Regions from separate parts of the Pseudoalteromonas piscicida genome, predicted to be linked through region 3. Evidence: predicted binding sites of a transcription regulator. Region 3 holds the regulator's gene; each other region holds the start of a gene.
The links. The regulator MetJ, encoded in region 3, represses methionine synthesis genes. The targets are predictions, from matches to a motif close to TAGACGTCTAGACGTCTA.
Positions count from the first base shown of each region.

Region 1 (4,125 bases), 1.7 Mb from region 3:
TCTAAGTTAAGCGCCTCTTGTGCTTCAACGGCATAACGGATCTCTGCTTCCATCTGGTTTTGATAAGCATCAACACTCAAAGTACCCGCTTTATAATCACGCCGCGCCTTACGAATCGCTTGGGTCTGTGGGAAGGAGCCAATCGTTGTGGTTGGCAATAAAGGTAGATTTAGCGACTGTGTTTGTTTTTTGATTCTGGTTGCAAATTCGCTATTGCGTTGACCGTCTTTTGCTGTGAGCGCAGAAACACGCTGTTGTACCTTACTGTTATTCACCCGAGTAGAGGTCAAACGCGCTTTTACAGGCTTGGAATACTCGACCAACTGGGTAACATCACGCTGCTCCAATGCACCTTTCAATAATGCCAACTCTTGCCCTTTTTGCTTGGCAAATGCGAGCCAAGACTTTAACTCACTATCAAGCTTTTGCTCTTGATCTAAATCGACTGGCGTATGTAACAATGAGCATGAAGGAGCAAGCCACAGTTTATTGCCGCGGCGCTCATGAACCTCAACAAGTAGCTGATACACATCTTCGAGATCCGAGCGCCAAATGTTACGGCCATTAACAATCCCAAGGGACAATACGCTTTCTTGCCCAACCACCTCCTCTAACGTAGCAAAGTCGTAGTTTGCCGTTACGCAGTCAAAATGCACTCCCTCCACCGGGTAAGACTGGATATCTTCAAAATGCGCTTGCACTGAGTCAAAATAACTGGCCAACAATACCTTTACTCCTTGGCCGCTTAACGCATCAAAACTCCTACGTAGCGCATTGCGATAAGCATCATCGATTTCCAATGCTAAAATAGGTTCATCAACTTGTACCCATTCAACGCCTTGCTCTGCAAGCTTTGCAAGTACCTGCTGATATACGATCAATAACTTATCTAATAAAACTAATTTATCAAACTCTTGACCAACGCATTTAGCTAAGTAGAGATAGGTTACGGGGCCGACCAATACGGCTTTTGCTTGGTAGCCAAGTGATAGCGCTTCCTCTACTTGAGTAAATAACTCCGTCCAAGTCAGAGCAAACTCCTGTGTTTGCGTTAACTCTGGGACAATGTAATGGTAATTAGTATTGAACCATTTCGTCATTTCACTTGCAGCACAAGCACATCCGCTAGGGGCTCGCCCCCTGCCAACCCTAAACAAAGTATCGAGATTTACCGACGCTTTATCTTTGTGACGACTAGGAATAGCGCCGACAAGTAATGAAATATTCAATACGTGGTCATACCAAGCAAAATCGCCGACTGGGATAAGGTCAACACCAGCGTCAGCTTGCAATGCCCAATTCTCTGCGCGAATACGCTTTCCTTCCGCGATTAACTCGTCTTGTGTTAAGTCGCCTGACCAATAGCGTTCTACTGCAAATTTAAGTTCACGTTTTTTGCCTACGCGTGGAAAACCCAAGTTGTGTGTCAATGACATGATTTAATTCCGTCTAGATGTATGGATGTCCAAAATATAATTCTGATGTTCACAAACAACAATTGATGCTTTCTCAGATCCCACATGAATAAAATTAAATTGTAATTTTTTGCAAAATTTTTACAGAAGTAGTGACAACGCTGTCATTTTTAGTGTTATAGTGGATTAGTGAATTTTTGAACAATTCGCTATAGGTATTTAGACGTCTAGACATTGATAATAACTAAATAGAATCGTAATATTGAGTAAAGCTGAGATTTGCTCACTTAAAATATGAGAACTGTTGATAATGATTGATATAAAGCACCTAAAGACTATCTCCACCTTGAAAGAAACTGGTTCTCTTGTGAATACAGCGCGAGAGCTATTCCTGACTCAATCTGCTTTATCTCATCAGATCAAAGATCTTGAAAGCAAACTCGACTGCCAACTCTTTGAGCGCAAAACGCAACCAGTACGTTTTACCCCTCAAGGGATGTTGCTGTTAGAACTCGCCAACGACGTGCTACCTAAAGTAGAAGCAACAAAATGTCGTTTGAAGGAAAGCCTTAACCAGCCTATCTCACAACTCAGATTAAGCGTTGAATGTCATGCTTGTTTTCACTGGTTGCTACCAACAATTAAAGAATTCAATACCTTTTGGCCTGACATTAAAGTCGATTACGAACGAGGTTTTAGCTACGATGCGATCCCTGACCTTATTGAAGATGAGCTAGACTTAGTGCTTACCTCGGACATTCGTGAGCCAGAGCAGTTGGAATACGCGCATCTTTTTGACTTTAAACTAAAGTTAATCGTTGCACCAGATCACGAACTGGCCAAGAAGGCCTACGTCACAGCTCTCGACCTAAAAGATGAAACGATCATCTCTTACCCCATTCCTCGTGAACGTCAGGACATATTTAAGCACTTTATTCAAAATGCACGTTTTGATGGAACGCTGAAAACTGTCGATCAAGGTTTATTAATCTTCCAACTAGTCAGCGCGGGTATGGGTGTTGCAGCATTACCGGACTGGTTGGTCACACCTTATGAAAGCCAAGGGCTCATTAAATCTATTCCTCTAGGCGCGCTTGGGCTAAATCGTCCAATGTATTTAGCAATGAAGAAAAATATGAAAGACAACCCTGTCTATCGTCATTTCCTCAATACTTGCCGTAAAACCACTGCTAGATAATTCACAGGGCTCTTTTTTGAGCCCTAACTGCGTTAAAAATTTCTTATTTAGAACAACCAAATAGCAAAATTTTTGCCTTGCCTACATGGATGTAGGTACCTTCGCGATAGCAGGATGCGGTCACGGGGTTATCGACAGGATTTTCTCGCCTCAAAATAGCTCACTGAATGAAGCAAATTAGTATTACACACATTTCTACAATTCCCTTCTCATGCTAGCATTGCGTTAGGCTTATCTATATCTAAGGCATGTTTAAATGTTTGAAGTCAAAAAGGTTATCGGCCAACTTCTGATGCCGTTACCGTTATCTTTAGTGGTGCTTATGGGGCTTATGCTTTTTCTCGCCAAAATGCGTAAAGGGCCTTATATCACAGGCTGGTTTGTCTTACTGAGCACATGGGGATTATCGACTCCTTACGTTGCGCAACACGTTATCGAGTGGGACACAGGCACTCTCACCGCATTTAATCCAAACCAGCACAAAAACATAGACAAAATTGTAGTACTTGGCTGTGATTTATACCCAGATAAATCCCTCCCCAGCAATGCCCAGCTTGGCAGCTGCGGTTTAGCTAGATTAGTTGAAGGCGTAAGACTTGCTAGTATTTACCCAAGATCCCAGCTATATGTCTCAGGTTACGGCTACGGCCAAGCAACGAGTGCGGGACTCATGGCAAAAACAGCACTGAGCTTAGGTATTTCAGCTACACGTATTAAGCAAAATCCCAATGCCAAAGACACCGCGGACGAGGCTAAAATGCTAGCACCTTTGTTAGTCGATTATGACGTTGCGCTAGTCACTTCGGCTTCGCATATGAAACGCGCAAAAAACCTCTTTGAAGCACAAGGCATAGAAGTGTTCTCTGCCCCGACGGAGTTTTATAACTTCAAGCAATATCCGCTGAGCCGGCAGTTTATCGCGAACCATAAGGCCTTAGAAGTTGTAACCCGGATTTGGCATGAGCAACTTGGTAGTATGTGGATCACGATCCGTCGTGTTATTGATCCTGAGGCACTTTAAGCGTCGAAAAAGACACCAAAATCAGGCTAAAGTTCGATAAATTGGCACTGAAAAACGTAAAAAATTGAAAATTTGCGCAAATATGGGTATAAATAGAGTTTAATCTTAACCCGCGTATCCGCGTACAACACGACTAGGATCTACGATGAGTAAACTAGATAAAACTGAAGTACTAAGCGCTTTCGAAGCTGCGTACGAAGCTGCACATGGCAAAAAGCCTGAGATCACTGCAAAGCCAGGTTGGTATAGCATCGATGGTGGCAAAAACATGCGTCTTGCTGAGGTAGCTGAATTAACAGAAGAGCTAACTTCAGGGTCAGCTGTAGCAAGTGAGAAAACGCAGGCGCCTGCCAAAAAAGCGAAAACGACTAAGAAAGCGCCTAAGGCTGCAGCAGTAAAATCGGCAAGCTTTACTATCGTTACAGAAAACGAAGAAGGCTTTAAAGCGGAAGAGCAGTGGATTGCTGAACTAGCAGCAAAAGATCATGACT
Region 1 is NZ_CP021646.1:962,887-967,011, reverse strand. Features, by position in the region: gene metE (5-methyltetrahydropteroyltriglutamate--homocysteine S-methyltransferase) at 1-1,436, opposite strand, end outside; gene B1L02_RS04565 (LysR substrate-binding domain-containing protein) at 1,726-2,613, shown strand; gene B1L02_RS04560 (YdcF family protein) at 2,870-3,634, shown strand; gene B1L02_RS04555 (hypothetical protein) at 3,780-4,125, shown strand, end outside.
Region 1: metE (5-methyltetrahydropteroyltriglutamate--homocysteine S-methyltransferase) is a predicted target of MetJ. The motif match lies at 1,636-1,653, and genes of this name have one in related genera.

Region 2 (4,125 bases), 1.3 Mb from region 3:
GTGCTGCATTTCATTGCAGCAGTTTTGGGATAACGCTGCGGATATTTCAAAAGCGGCAATGGTAGTTGGACATTATCTAAAAGCGTCATTACCCATGGAGAATTTGCAGCTGCTCGGATTGTTTCACGATGCCGGGATCCCAGCGATGGCCGTAAAGTATCCTGATTATGCTGAAGTAATAAAGCAGTCTGTAGAGCGACCAGAGCAAACGTTGATTTACTACGAGCAGCAAAAGTATCCAGTGCCTCACACTGTGATAGGCTACTTTCTTGCGACGTCTTGGCACTTACCCAAAGAAATATGTCAGATGATTTTGCGCCACCATGACGTTAGCTATCTTGAAGAACAAAAAAATGCGCAACATATGCAAACTTTTGCGGCACTTAAACTGGCTGAAAACCTTTGCTTTGAAGCAAAGCACTTTAGAAGCGCAGCTGATTGGTACCAATTTAAAGATAAGGTGATGATTGAGCTTAATCTGCATGAAGATGAGTATCAAAACTTAAAAGATGATGTCGACGAAGTATTTATCGGATAGGAAGATTATTCGAGAGCATTAAAAAAGGCGCACTAGGCGCCTTTTTTACTTTTTGCGGCAGGAGATTATAGGCCTGCAGCTGCACGTAGTGCGTCAGCTTTATCTGTCGCTTCCCAAGGGAACTCTTCACGACCAAAGTGGCCGTACGCAGCAGTAGGCTGATAAATTGGACGCTCAAGGTCTAGCATTGTGATAAGACCGTAAGGACGTAAGTCGAAGTGCTCGCGGATAAGCTCGATTAAACGCGACTCATCAAGCTTAGCTGTACCGAAAGTTTCTACACTGATGGAGGTTGGCTCAGCAACACCGATTGCGTAGGAAACTTGGATCTCACATTTGTCAGCAAGGCCTGCTGCAACAATGTTCTTTGCAACGTAACGCGCTGCGTAAGCAGCAGAACGGTCAACTTTTGATGGATCTTTACCAGAGAATGCACCACCACCGTGACGAGCCATACCGCCGTATGTATCTACGATGATTTTACGACCAGTTAGACCACAGTCACCCATAGGACCACCGATAACGAAACGGCCTGTTGGATTGATGAAGAACTTAGTTGCTTCAGTGATAAGCTCTGCAGGTAGGGTTGGCTTGATGATAGTTTCCATAACCGCTTCTACGAGATCAGCTTGTGATACAGAATCACAGTGCTGCGTAGATAATACGACGGCGTCGATACCTACCGCTTTACCGTTTTCGTACGCGAATGTTACTTGAGACTTAGCGTCTGGACGTAACCAAGGTAGCGTGCCGTCTTTACGAACTTGTGCTTGGCGCTGAACTAGACGGTGTGAGTAAGTGATAGGCGCAGGCATAAGTACGTCAGTTTCGTTACACGCGTAACCAAACATTAGACCTTGGTCACCAGCACCTTGTTCTTCTGGACGAGAACGATCAACACCTTGGTTGATATCAGGTGATTGCTTACCAATCGTATTAAGGATTGCACATGAATCAGCGTCAAAGCCCATGTCAGAATGGGTATAACCAATTTCACGCACGGTCTTACGAGTTAATTCCTCGATATCAACCCAAGCGCTAGTTGTGATTTCACCACCAACCATAACCATACCGGTTTTAACGTAAGTTTCACACGCAACACGTGCTTTTGGATCTTGCTCAAGGATGGCATCTAGAACCGCATCAGAAATCTGATCGGCGATTTTATCTGGATGGCCCTCAGAAACAGATTCAGAAGTAAATAAATGTTTAGCCATTGTATTTATGCTCACAAATATTGCGCTTCACAAACATCAGGGACAGCGCGAAAAATTAAGGGGCGTATTCTAACCAAAAAACCTAGGCATTGACTAGTTATTTTACGCCTAGACGTCCAAAATTGTGCAAACTTTTTTAATGGTCGGAAAAAGTCCGTCTGTACCCGTTTTTTTATGACCTTTGCCGTTGCAGTTAGCCATATAAATAAGTAAGAATGGGCTCAAACCCCCGCGAAACACATTTAAAGGTAGGAGAATTCATGCCATCTCGCAAAGAACTTGCTAATGCAATTCGCGTTCTTTCCATGGACGCTGTACAAAAGGCCAAGTCTGGCCACCCAGGAGCCCCTATGGGCATGGCAGACATCGCAGAAGTACTTTGGCGCGATTTTTTAAAGCACAACCCAAGTAATCCTGAGTGGTTCGACAGAGATCGCTTTGTATTATCAAACGGTCACGGCTCGATGTTAATTTATTCACTGTTGCATTTGTCGGGTTATGACTTATCAATTGATGACATCAAAAACTTCCGTCAGCTACATTCAAAAACACCAGGCCACCCAGAATATGGTTATGCGCCAGGTATCGAAACTACCACAGGCCCATTGGGTCAGGGTATTACTAATGCGGTAGGTATGGCGATTGCTGAAAAAGCATTGGCTGCGCAGTTTAACCGTGAAGATTACGACATCGTTAATCACTGTACCTATGCATTCTTAGGTGATGGTTGTTTGATGGAAGGTATCTCTCACGAAGCTTGTTCACTTGCGGGCACCCTTGGCCTTGGCAAACTGATTGCATTTTGGGATGACAACGGCATTTCAATCGATGGTGAAGTTGAAGGTTGGTTTAGCGACGATACACCAAAACGTTTTGAGTCTTATGGCTGGCATGTTATTGCAGGCGTTGATGGTCACGACAGCACCGCGATTAAAGCAGCTATCGAAGCGGCGCAAGCTGAATCTGACAAGCCAACACTTATCTGTTGTAAAACGGTTATCGGTTATGGTTCACCAAACAAATCAGGTAGCCATGACTGTCACGGCGCACCGCTAGGTGATGATGAAATCAAAGCAGCACGTGAATTCCTAGGGTGGGAGCACGGCGCGTTTGAAATTCCAGAAGATGTGTACGCTAAATGGGACGCAACAGCACGTGGTCAAAATCAACAAAGCGACTGGTTGATTAAGTTCACTGAATACCAAATGCATTACCCTGAGCTTGCTGCTGAATTTGAGCGACGTATGAAAGGCGAGCTTCCTGCAGACTGGTCTGAGAAAACAGAAGCGTATATCGCAGAGCTTCAAGCTAACCCTGCAAACCCAGCAACACGTAAAGCATCACAAAACGCACTGAATGCTTATGGTCCAATTCTACCTGAGTTTATGGGTGGCTCTGCTGACCTTGCCGGTTCTAACTTAACGCTTTGGGATCAATCTAAAGGCTTAACGGCAGAAGATGCTGCGGGTAACTATATCTTCTACGGTGTGCGTGAGTTCGGCATGTCTGCCATCATGAATGGTATTGCGTTACATAGAGGTTTTATTCCTTACGGTGCGACATTCCTAATGTTTATGGAATACGCGCGTAACGCCGTACGTATGGCAGCATTGATGAAGCAAAGAAGCATCTTTGTGTATACTCACGATTCAATTGGTCTTGGTGAAGATGGTCCAACACACCAACCTGTAGAACAAATGGCGAATTTACGTACTACGCCAAACCTTGCTAGCTGGCGTCCATGTGACCAAGTAGAATCAGCTGTGGCCTGGCAACAAGCCGTTGAACGCGCTGATGGCCCATCTGCACTTGTATTTACCCGTCAAGGCCTCGCGCAGCAGCCACGTACAGCTGAGCAAGTTGCTGCGATTAAACAAGGTGGTTATGTCCTATCTTGTGACGGTAAACCTGAAATCATCCTTATTGCCACGGGTTCTGAAGTGCAACTTGCGGTTGAGTCTGCGGATAAGCTTCGTGCAGAAGGTAAAAAAGTACGTGTTGTGTCTATGCCTTCAACGGACATTTTTGATGCACAATCTCCAGAATACAAAGAAAGCGTACTGCCAAGCTCAGTAACGCGTCGCGTCGCTATCGAAGCAGGTATAGAGGACTTCTGGTACAAATATGTGGGCCTAAATGGCGCTATCGTTGGTATGACAACGTTTGGTGAGTCAGCGCCTGCTGATGAGCTATTCAAGCTATTCGGCTTTACCGTAGAAAATATTGTTGAGAAGGCAAACGCATTGTTTGCATAATCAAAGAACAGAGACAAAAAACCCATGCCATGCATGGGTTTTTTTATGCTTCGTGGTTTTGCTAAATCACTAAAAGCTAAGTTTAGATAGTTAAACTTTAAACTGCTCTACAGAT
Region 2 is NZ_CP021646.1:588,518-592,642, forward strand. Features, by position in the region: gene B1L02_RS02805 (HDOD domain-containing protein) at 1-538, shown strand, start outside; gene metK (methionine adenosyltransferase) at 604-1,755, opposite strand; gene tkt (transketolase) at 2,016-4,010, shown strand; gene B1L02_RS02820 (methyl-accepting chemotaxis protein) at 4,101-4,125, opposite strand, start outside.
Region 2: metK (methionine adenosyltransferase) is a predicted target of MetJ. The motif match lies at 1,857-1,874, and genes of this name have one in related genera.

Region 3 (4,125 bases):
GTATGGTGCCAGGCTTCGGGTTTGGAGAGCGATACGGCCTTAACTAGAGGTTGCTATGAAAGAAGGTATTCACCCTAATTACGAGACGATCACTGCATCGTGCTCTTGCGGTAACAAGTTCGAAACTCGTTCAACGCTATGTAAAGATATTCACCTAGACGTATGTTCTGCATGTCACCCGTTTTATACTGGTAAGCAGAAGATCCTTGACACAGGTGGCCGTGTAGATCGCTTTAACAAGCGTTTCGGTGCACTTAGCAGCAAGAAGTAATCTTGTTGGTCTAGTCGAGAAAAGCACCCTCGGGTGCTTTTTTTGTGCCTGTTTGAAAATACCTTCCCGATTTATACATCCTATTCTTCATCAACAGACAGACCATCAGTCATCCCGTCTTATTATGTCTTTTATTCTTCTAAAATAAAAAACTTGCCAGTTTGGCAGCAAAACTTTACTGATCTCTTGAGTAGAGTAAAAACTCTATTTAGTAGATAAATACTGAACATTTACGAGCTTAAGTTGTGAAAATACTCAAAGCTCATATAGTAATTGATATCAGGTGTTGGTATTTGATGTAAGTTAAATTCACTATGCTGCCGTTAAATGTAGATATCTTGATGCTAAAATCAAGTAAGTTGCAATTTTCTTATTGTTTTTATAGTTAGTGTACATCTGTGCTAATTTTCTGCATTTTGTGCTGGTTTTAGCGTCTTATTTTTTAAGTTTTAGTCATTTTATTTGTGAAATATTTCTTAAAATTGAGCTTATCTTCTCGGAAAAGTATAGAAAATACCGTGCTAGTGGATAGACCTGATTTTACTTGAATAATGAGCAAAACTCGGTATTGTGTGAATACGGTCGATTAACTATATGTCCTATTGACATACCGCGACATCAAAGCACATACGCTTGTTGAGTGGTTGAATGTCGTCGCTCATATAGTTAATCGCACTGTGTGTTGCTGTAACCAGCTAGATAGGTTGCCAACATTCAGAATGCGAACGTTTACCACACTCTCACATTAACTTCGTAGGAAAATATCGCGCCATGACAGATTTTCGTCAACAAGCTCTAGATTATCACGAAAAGCCCGTTCCAGGTAAAATCAGTGTAGAACTCACTAAACCTGCCGAGACCGTAAAAGACTTAGCACTTGCATACAGCCCAGGTGTTGCAGAGCCTGTACGTGAAATTGCGGCTGATCCGGCGAATGCATACCGTTACACGGGTAAAGGAAATATGGTTGCGGTGATCAGTAATGGTACGGCAATTCTTGGCTTGGGTAACTTAGGTCCTTTGGCGTCAAAGCCTGTTATGGAAGGTAAGGCGCTATTATTTAAGCGCTTTGCGGGTCTTGATTCAATCGATATCGAAGTTAAGCACAACACCACAGAAGACTTTATCAATACGGTGGCAAATATCGCTGACACATTTGGCGGCATTAACCTTGAAGATATTAAAGCGCCAGAGTGCTTTGAAATTGAGCGGGCGCTGATCGAACGTTGCGACGTTCCTGTATTCCATGATGATCAGCACGGCACCGCAATTGTAACCGCTGCGGGTATGCTGAATGCGTTGGAAATCCAAGGTAAAGATATTCATGATGCGATTATTGTGTGTCTTGGCGCGGGTGCAGCCGCTATTGCTTGTATGGAATTATTGATCAAGTGTGGCGCTCAACGTGAGCACATCTATATGCTGGACAGAAAAGGCGTGATCCATACTCGCCGTGATGACCTCAATGAATACAAAGAGTTGTTTGCAAACAATACGGATAAGCGCACGTTACAAGACGTGATTGCAGACGCGGACGTATTTGTTGGTGTTTCTGGCCCAGACTTACTTTCTGCTGAAGATCTGAAGCTAATGGCTGACAAGCCCGTGGTATTCGCTTGCTCTAACCCAGATCCTGAGATCAGCCCTGAAGTTGCACACGGTGCACGTAATGATTTGATCATGGCAACTGGCCGCTCGGATTATCCAAACCAAGTAAATAACGTGTTGTGTTTCCCATTTATCTTCCGTGGTGCACTTGATGTACGTGCAACTGCTATCAATGATGAGATGAAGATTGCAGCGGTTGAAGCGATCAGAACGATTGCCAAAGAGCCTGTACCTGCTGAGGTGCTAAAAGCGGCTGACGTGGATAGTCTTGAGTTTGGTCCTGAGTATATTATTCCAAAACCAATGGATCCGCGTTTGTTGCCTCGTATCGCAAAAGCGGTAGCGGTAGCTGCAATTGAATCAGGCGTGGCTCAAATCGAAATGCCTGCTGGATATATGGAATAATACAATTGCTATTATCTAAATGAAAAAAGCCTCGACTGAGGCTTTTTTTGTGTCTGTTTTCCAGAGCGAAAGAGTAGTTATCACTCTTCGTTTATTTCTGGGATCTCCAAACCGCGTTCTTCCATTATTTGTCTTACCTCTAACGGAATACGCTCTGGATTATCTTTTCTCAAGTCTTCATCGCTCGGCAGTGGCTGACCCGTGAATGCGTGTAGAAACGCCTCACATAAAAGCTCACTGTTCGTGGCATGACGTAAGTTATTCACTTGGCGACGTGTACGCTCATCAGTTAGCACTTTGAGTACATTCAGAGGTATGCTCACCGTGATCTTTTTTACTTGCTCTGCTTTCTTACCGTGTTCTGCATATGGGTGAATATACTCACCGTTCCATTTTGCCATAATTGTGTACTTGCCTCAGTTACATCAATGCCAATATGACTGGGTTCTGGTCTACATTATTCATCAACTGCCTGAATACGAGGATAACTTTACGAATTAAAGATAAATCCCAAACTCAAATAGATGAATAAACTAATCCGTCATAGCGAGATAGAAGAATCTCTGCCATAGTTTTCAATAACTCAGTCGTATTAGCAACGCCTAGAGTGGCGAAATTTTATCGGTTTAAAAAAGATAGTCAAATACTAGTTATTTAGCCATTTAGCAGTATAAATGTTTTGACTTCTAGTTTTTGTTGCTCTAACCTTTTAGACGTCTAAACATCCAACTATCTAGGTGACCTTATGAGTCAAGTTAATAAATCGACGGTTGCAGTGCGTCACGGCATAGAAGCTGATAAAGCACATGGGGCAGTCGTGCCACCGCTTTACCTTTCTACCACTTATTCTTTTGCCGATTTTGATACGAAGCGCGACTATGATTATGGCCGCAGTGGTAACTTTAATCGTGATGTGCTTGCACAGGCACTTACCGAACTCGAAGGTGGTGCTCGTGGCATTATTACCGCGACTGGCATGGCTGCCGTCCACCTAGTAACTCAACTGCTTAACCATGACGATACACTGGTTATTCCACACGACTGTTATGGCGGTAGCTATCGCTTGTTTACATCGCTTGCAAAGCGCGGATTACTCAAATTAGCCGTCTTGGATCTCACAAAACCGGAAAGTCTTGCACTGCTGCAGCAGATCAAACCTAAATTAGTTTGGATAGAAACACCAAGTAACCCAATTTTGCGGTTAACGGACATAGAAGCTGTCGTAAACGCGGCGCATGCTGAGGGTGCTTTGGTCGCTGCTGACAACACCTTCTTGTCTCCTGCACTACAAAACCCCATTGCCTTTGGCGTGGATGTCGTGGTGCATTCAACCACTAAGTATATTAATGGTCATTCTGATGTTGTAGGGGGGCGGTGATCGCGCGTACACAGGAATTGGGTGATGAGTTAGCTTGGTGGGCGAATAATATCGGTATTACCGGAGCGCCTTTTGATAGTTACCTTACCCTACGCGGACTGCGCACATTAAACGTTCGTTTACGCCAGCATCAAGAAAATGCTCAGCTGATTGCTGAGTATTTAGAAAAGTCGCCGTATGTTAGCCAAGTGTATTACCCTGGCCTTGAGTCGCACCCTCAACATGAGCTTGCGAAAAAACAACAACTCGGTTTTGGTGGCATGGTGAGTTTTGATATTAAAGGCGATCTGCAAACATCTGCCAAATTCTTAACGTCATTAAAGCAGTTTTCTTTGGCTGAATCTTTAGGTGGAGTCGAGAGCCTCATTTGCCACCCAGCAACGATGACACATGCTGGTATGGAGCCACAGGCTCGTTTGGAAGCAGGAGTGGGTGACACGTTAATTCGTATTTCTGTGGGCAT
Region 3 is NZ_CP021646.1:3,396,979-3,401,103, reverse strand. Features, by position in the region: gene rpmE (50S ribosomal protein L31) at 56-271, shown strand; gene B1L02_RS15605 (malic enzyme-like NAD(P)-binding protein) at 1,043-2,284, shown strand; gene metJ (met regulon transcriptional regulator MetJ) at 2,365-2,685, opposite strand; partial or broken gene metB (cystathionine gamma-synthase) at 3,030-4,125, shown strand, end outside.

Region 4 (4,125 bases), 1.3 Mb from region 3:
GTTCATTCACCACTTCGGGGTCACGCTCAAAATGCATGTAGCTTGCAAGTGTCGAAGCAATAGATTGTGATGAGTCAAGGCCGTTAATAAAGCTGTACTTTAGGTTTGATTTAAGTGCAGCAAGTTTATTTTCATCTACCAGCTCTGTGCGTGCTTTTGCGTAAGTGTTATTGATTGCATCACGCACGGTTGCTAAATCTTTTTCATCTTCTACTTTAACGAAAACATGCAGAAGACCTGGGTCTTTGGTTTCAGGGTTATAGGTAAACATTTGGCTTGCAAGCTGTTTGTCTACCACTAACTCTTGATACAACGCTGAATTTTCAGAGAAATAAAGCTGCGAGATCAAATCAAGTGCCGCTCGGTCTTTTTTCTTCGGCTCCCATGCAGCGCCTTTATACGAAACTAGCAACCAGTGACCCGGTAAGCCATCATACTTTTCGTGAACGTAACGCGCTTTGTCTTGCTTTGGCTCAACAGGAATATCGGCTTGGTAGTCACCCTTTTTCCAATTACCCCAGTGCTTCTTCACCATAGCCATAGTTGCTTTAGGATCTACATCACCTACGATCACAAGTGATACATATTCAGGCTTGTAAAAACGCTCAAAGAAGGTTTTACCATAGGCCATTTGATCAGGCATTGCTTCGATGTCTTCAAAAAAGCCCATCGTTGTGTGTTTATAGGTATGTTTATCAAATGCTTCTTTTCTTACCGCAGAAAGCAGTTTTCGAACTGGGCTGGCATTATTTTTAAGGTATTCACCTTTCACGGTTAGTGCTTCAGTACGGAACTGCTCTTCACTGTAAGTCAGATTTTGAAAAATATCTGCTTCGATTTCTAATACTTTATCTAAATGCTGCTTCGAGAAATTTAGGTGATAGTTAGTGTAGTCATTGGTCGTGTAGGCGCGATTATCCACACCTGAATTTTTCAAAATGTCTGAATAAACATCTTGCGGATACTTTTCTGAGCCTTTGAACATCATATGCTCAAAGAAGTGAGCAAAGCCGGTTTTACCCGCTTCTACTTCATTACGCGAACCAACAGAAACCGGAATTTGTAGCGATACCACATCAGGATAGTTAGTTTTAACTACCATGACGCGAAGGCCATTTTCTAGCTCTTCCAAAACATAATCTTGGGCGAATACTTTATTGGATTGGGCAGCTTGAGTACTTACAGCTGACTGTTGAGCTTGGTCTGAATTCGTCGCTGCGCAGCCACTAAGCGCTAAGCTTACGGCAAAGCTGGTTGCTAGTAATTTGAATTTCATGAATTTGGTCCTAATCATATTTTTTATTCTAAGTAAGTCGTGTTCACTTACGTTAGCAAACCTCCTGATTATGCCCCAAAGTCATACTAATTCGCTAATTTCCAAGGTGATTTACCACCCTAATGTGTAAACAAATATGAAATTTTGGTTTGAGCACTTGAGATAAATTCATAATTATTGAAATTCTTTCATTAAAAAAATCTATCTAGACGTCTAAATGGCTGCTATATTAGTAAAGAGATACAGAAATGCTTTTGTGGAATGAGGATTATGGCTTTAACGCTTCAAGAGAAAATCATTGACCCTAACCAAGGGGTATATTTAATTGGTACCACACCACCTAAGATTGGCACCGACCCAGAGCAGCTAAAATCAATTGCCGCTAAACTTTTGGGCCGTTTACATGAGATTGAATACGACGGCGTGATCATCTATGACATTCAAGATGAAAGCAGCCGTACTCAAGTACCACGTCCATTTCCTTTTAAGCACACCGTTGATCCGTGTGAATATAGCCAGTTGATCCGCGAATTGTCGCATCTTGATGTAATTACGTATAAAAGCGTGGCACAGCGCGATAGTGAAGCTTTCGGTAATTGGTTAAGCAGCACTAAACAACAATATGGGTTAAACAATCTAGTATTAGTGGGTAGTCCGTCTTCACAAGGCGACATTAAGTTGCCGCTTTCTGAAGCCTATAAAGTACTGAAGCATCACCAAGATGACTTTTTCTTGGGTGGTGTGACCATTGCAGAGCGCCACGCCAGTAAGCGTAATGAACACGAAAGGCTGATTGATAAAACAGAGCAAGGCTGCCAATTCTTTGTTTCCCAAGCGGTGTATGATGCTCAAGCAACCATAGATCTTATCACGAGTTATGCTCGCACCTGTAAACAGCAAGGGCAAACACCAAAGCGCATTATTCTTACCTTTACTCCATGTGGTGGAGAAAAGACCTTACAGTTTATGGAGTGGTTGGGGATCTCAGTGCCAGAAGCGACTAAATGGCGCATGTTAGATGCGGATAATACGCTAAGTGAATCAATCCGTATTTGCAGAGAAAATCTTGATCAAATCTTAAAGAGCTGCTCACATCTAGATATTTCTCTCGGCCTAAATATTGAGAGCTTAACAAACCGCAAAGAAGAAATTGATGCGTCTATAAACCTTTATAGACTGTTGAAAGCGACCATGGAATTATGCCTTGCGGAAAAGCAAATTGCTTAATGCACTCTAGGGCCTGTTGATCTTCCAAGTTTGTTTTTGCAGCAGTTTGATTGGTATTTATACAAGACAGAGCCTGCGTGGCATAGTCATTCTATGTAAATCTGGCGATAAAGACTTTGTGCTCCTGCAAAGTCACCTTACCCCACATCCTTGTGGGGCAACACAGAAGAAATACCAATCAAGCGCTGGCCTTTGGGTTCACCTGAGTGCGCTTTGTTCATTGTTGCTCAACTTTTGCCTAGATTACTAGGCGGCAAGTCGAGCGTCGCGACCAAAACACACTCAGGAGAACAAAAGTCAAACAGCGAAGGCCAACAGGCCCTAGTAAATTGAAAAAGCCAGCTTCATCAAGCTGGCTTTTCTGTTAACCTTGCTGGATTATTCAAAGCCCAGATTAACTTAGACTCAAGAAAGCGATTAATCCCACCCCAAGTAACAAGCGGTAAATGACAAATGGCATCATGCCCATGCGCTCTATAATTTTCAGGAAAAAGAAGATACAGGCATAAGCCGAGATAAACGACAGTGCCGCACCACTTAATAGTGCATTCCAATCAACCACTTCATCGCCTGTTGCGAGCTCTAAACTGTAATACAGCCCCATCATAGAAATGACCGGAATAGACATTAAAAACGAAAAGCGCGCCGCACTTTTCTTATCAAGCCCGAGTAATAAACCTGCGGTGATGGTAATGCCTGAACGCGATGTGCCGGGAATAACAGCGGTAATTTGCGCAAGCCCCAGTATCAATGCGCTTTTCCAGTTTAAGGCAAATTCGTCTTTGATTTGTTTCGCTTTCACGTCGGCATACCAAAGCAGTAAACCAAATACTATCGTCGATGTTGCAATCACCCAAGCGCTACGTAAATAAACTTCTACGATATCTTTAAGTAGTGGAGCTAAGATCACGAATGGTATGGTGGCAACCACAATACACCAAGTCAGCCGGCTTTCTTTCGAGTGCGTACCTGAGAATGACTTGAACCATCCTGCCAGTAGGCTGACAATGTCTTGTCGAAAATAAATAACGACAGCCAGCAAAGTACCAACATGAACAGCAACATCAAAGGCAAGGCCCTGATCTTGCCAACCTAGTACCTGAGAAGGTAGTAGTAAGTGGGCAGAACTCGAAATAGGTAAAAATTCAGTGAGACCTTGAATAATTGCAAGGACGACAATCTCAATAAAGCTCATTGCTTGGGAAACTCCACTTTCCATAATTTTTGAGTTGGGTTGTGATACTCCTGCCATAACTGAGCAATGGTTTTACCCTCAACAGGATGGATAAAATCAGGAGCCAGTTCAGCTAATGGTTGAAGCACAAAGGCATTTTTGGTTATTTCATCCCGAGGCAACTGAGCGGGTGATGAACAAATAAGGTGGTCATAAAAGAGAATATCGAGATCTAATGTGCGTGGACTAAACTTCTTTTCACTACAGCGACGACCATGATCGTACTCTATCGATTTGAGTAGTTTATACACGTCATCCAAAGACATTTCCGTTTCTGCAGCAAAGACTGAGTTATAGAAGTTATTCCCTGCAAAGCCGACGGCTTCACTCTCAAAAACATTCGAATGTTGAAAATTCGGAAAGTGTGTGATCAACTCGTTCAAACCAC
Region 4 is NZ_CP021646.1:523,408-527,532, reverse strand. Features, by position in the region: gene B1L02_RS02560 (M16 family metallopeptidase) at 1-1,276, opposite strand, end outside; gene B1L02_RS02555 (methylenetetrahydrofolate reductase) at 1,547-2,503, shown strand; gene B1L02_RS02545 (undecaprenyl-diphosphate phosphatase) at 2,898-3,698, opposite strand; gene folK (2-amino-4-hydroxy-6-hydroxymethyldihydropteridine diphosphokinase) at 3,695-4,125, opposite strand, start outside.
Region 4: B1L02_RS02555 (methylenetetrahydrofolate reductase) is a predicted target of MetJ. The motif match lies at 1,483-1,500, and genes of this name have one in related genera.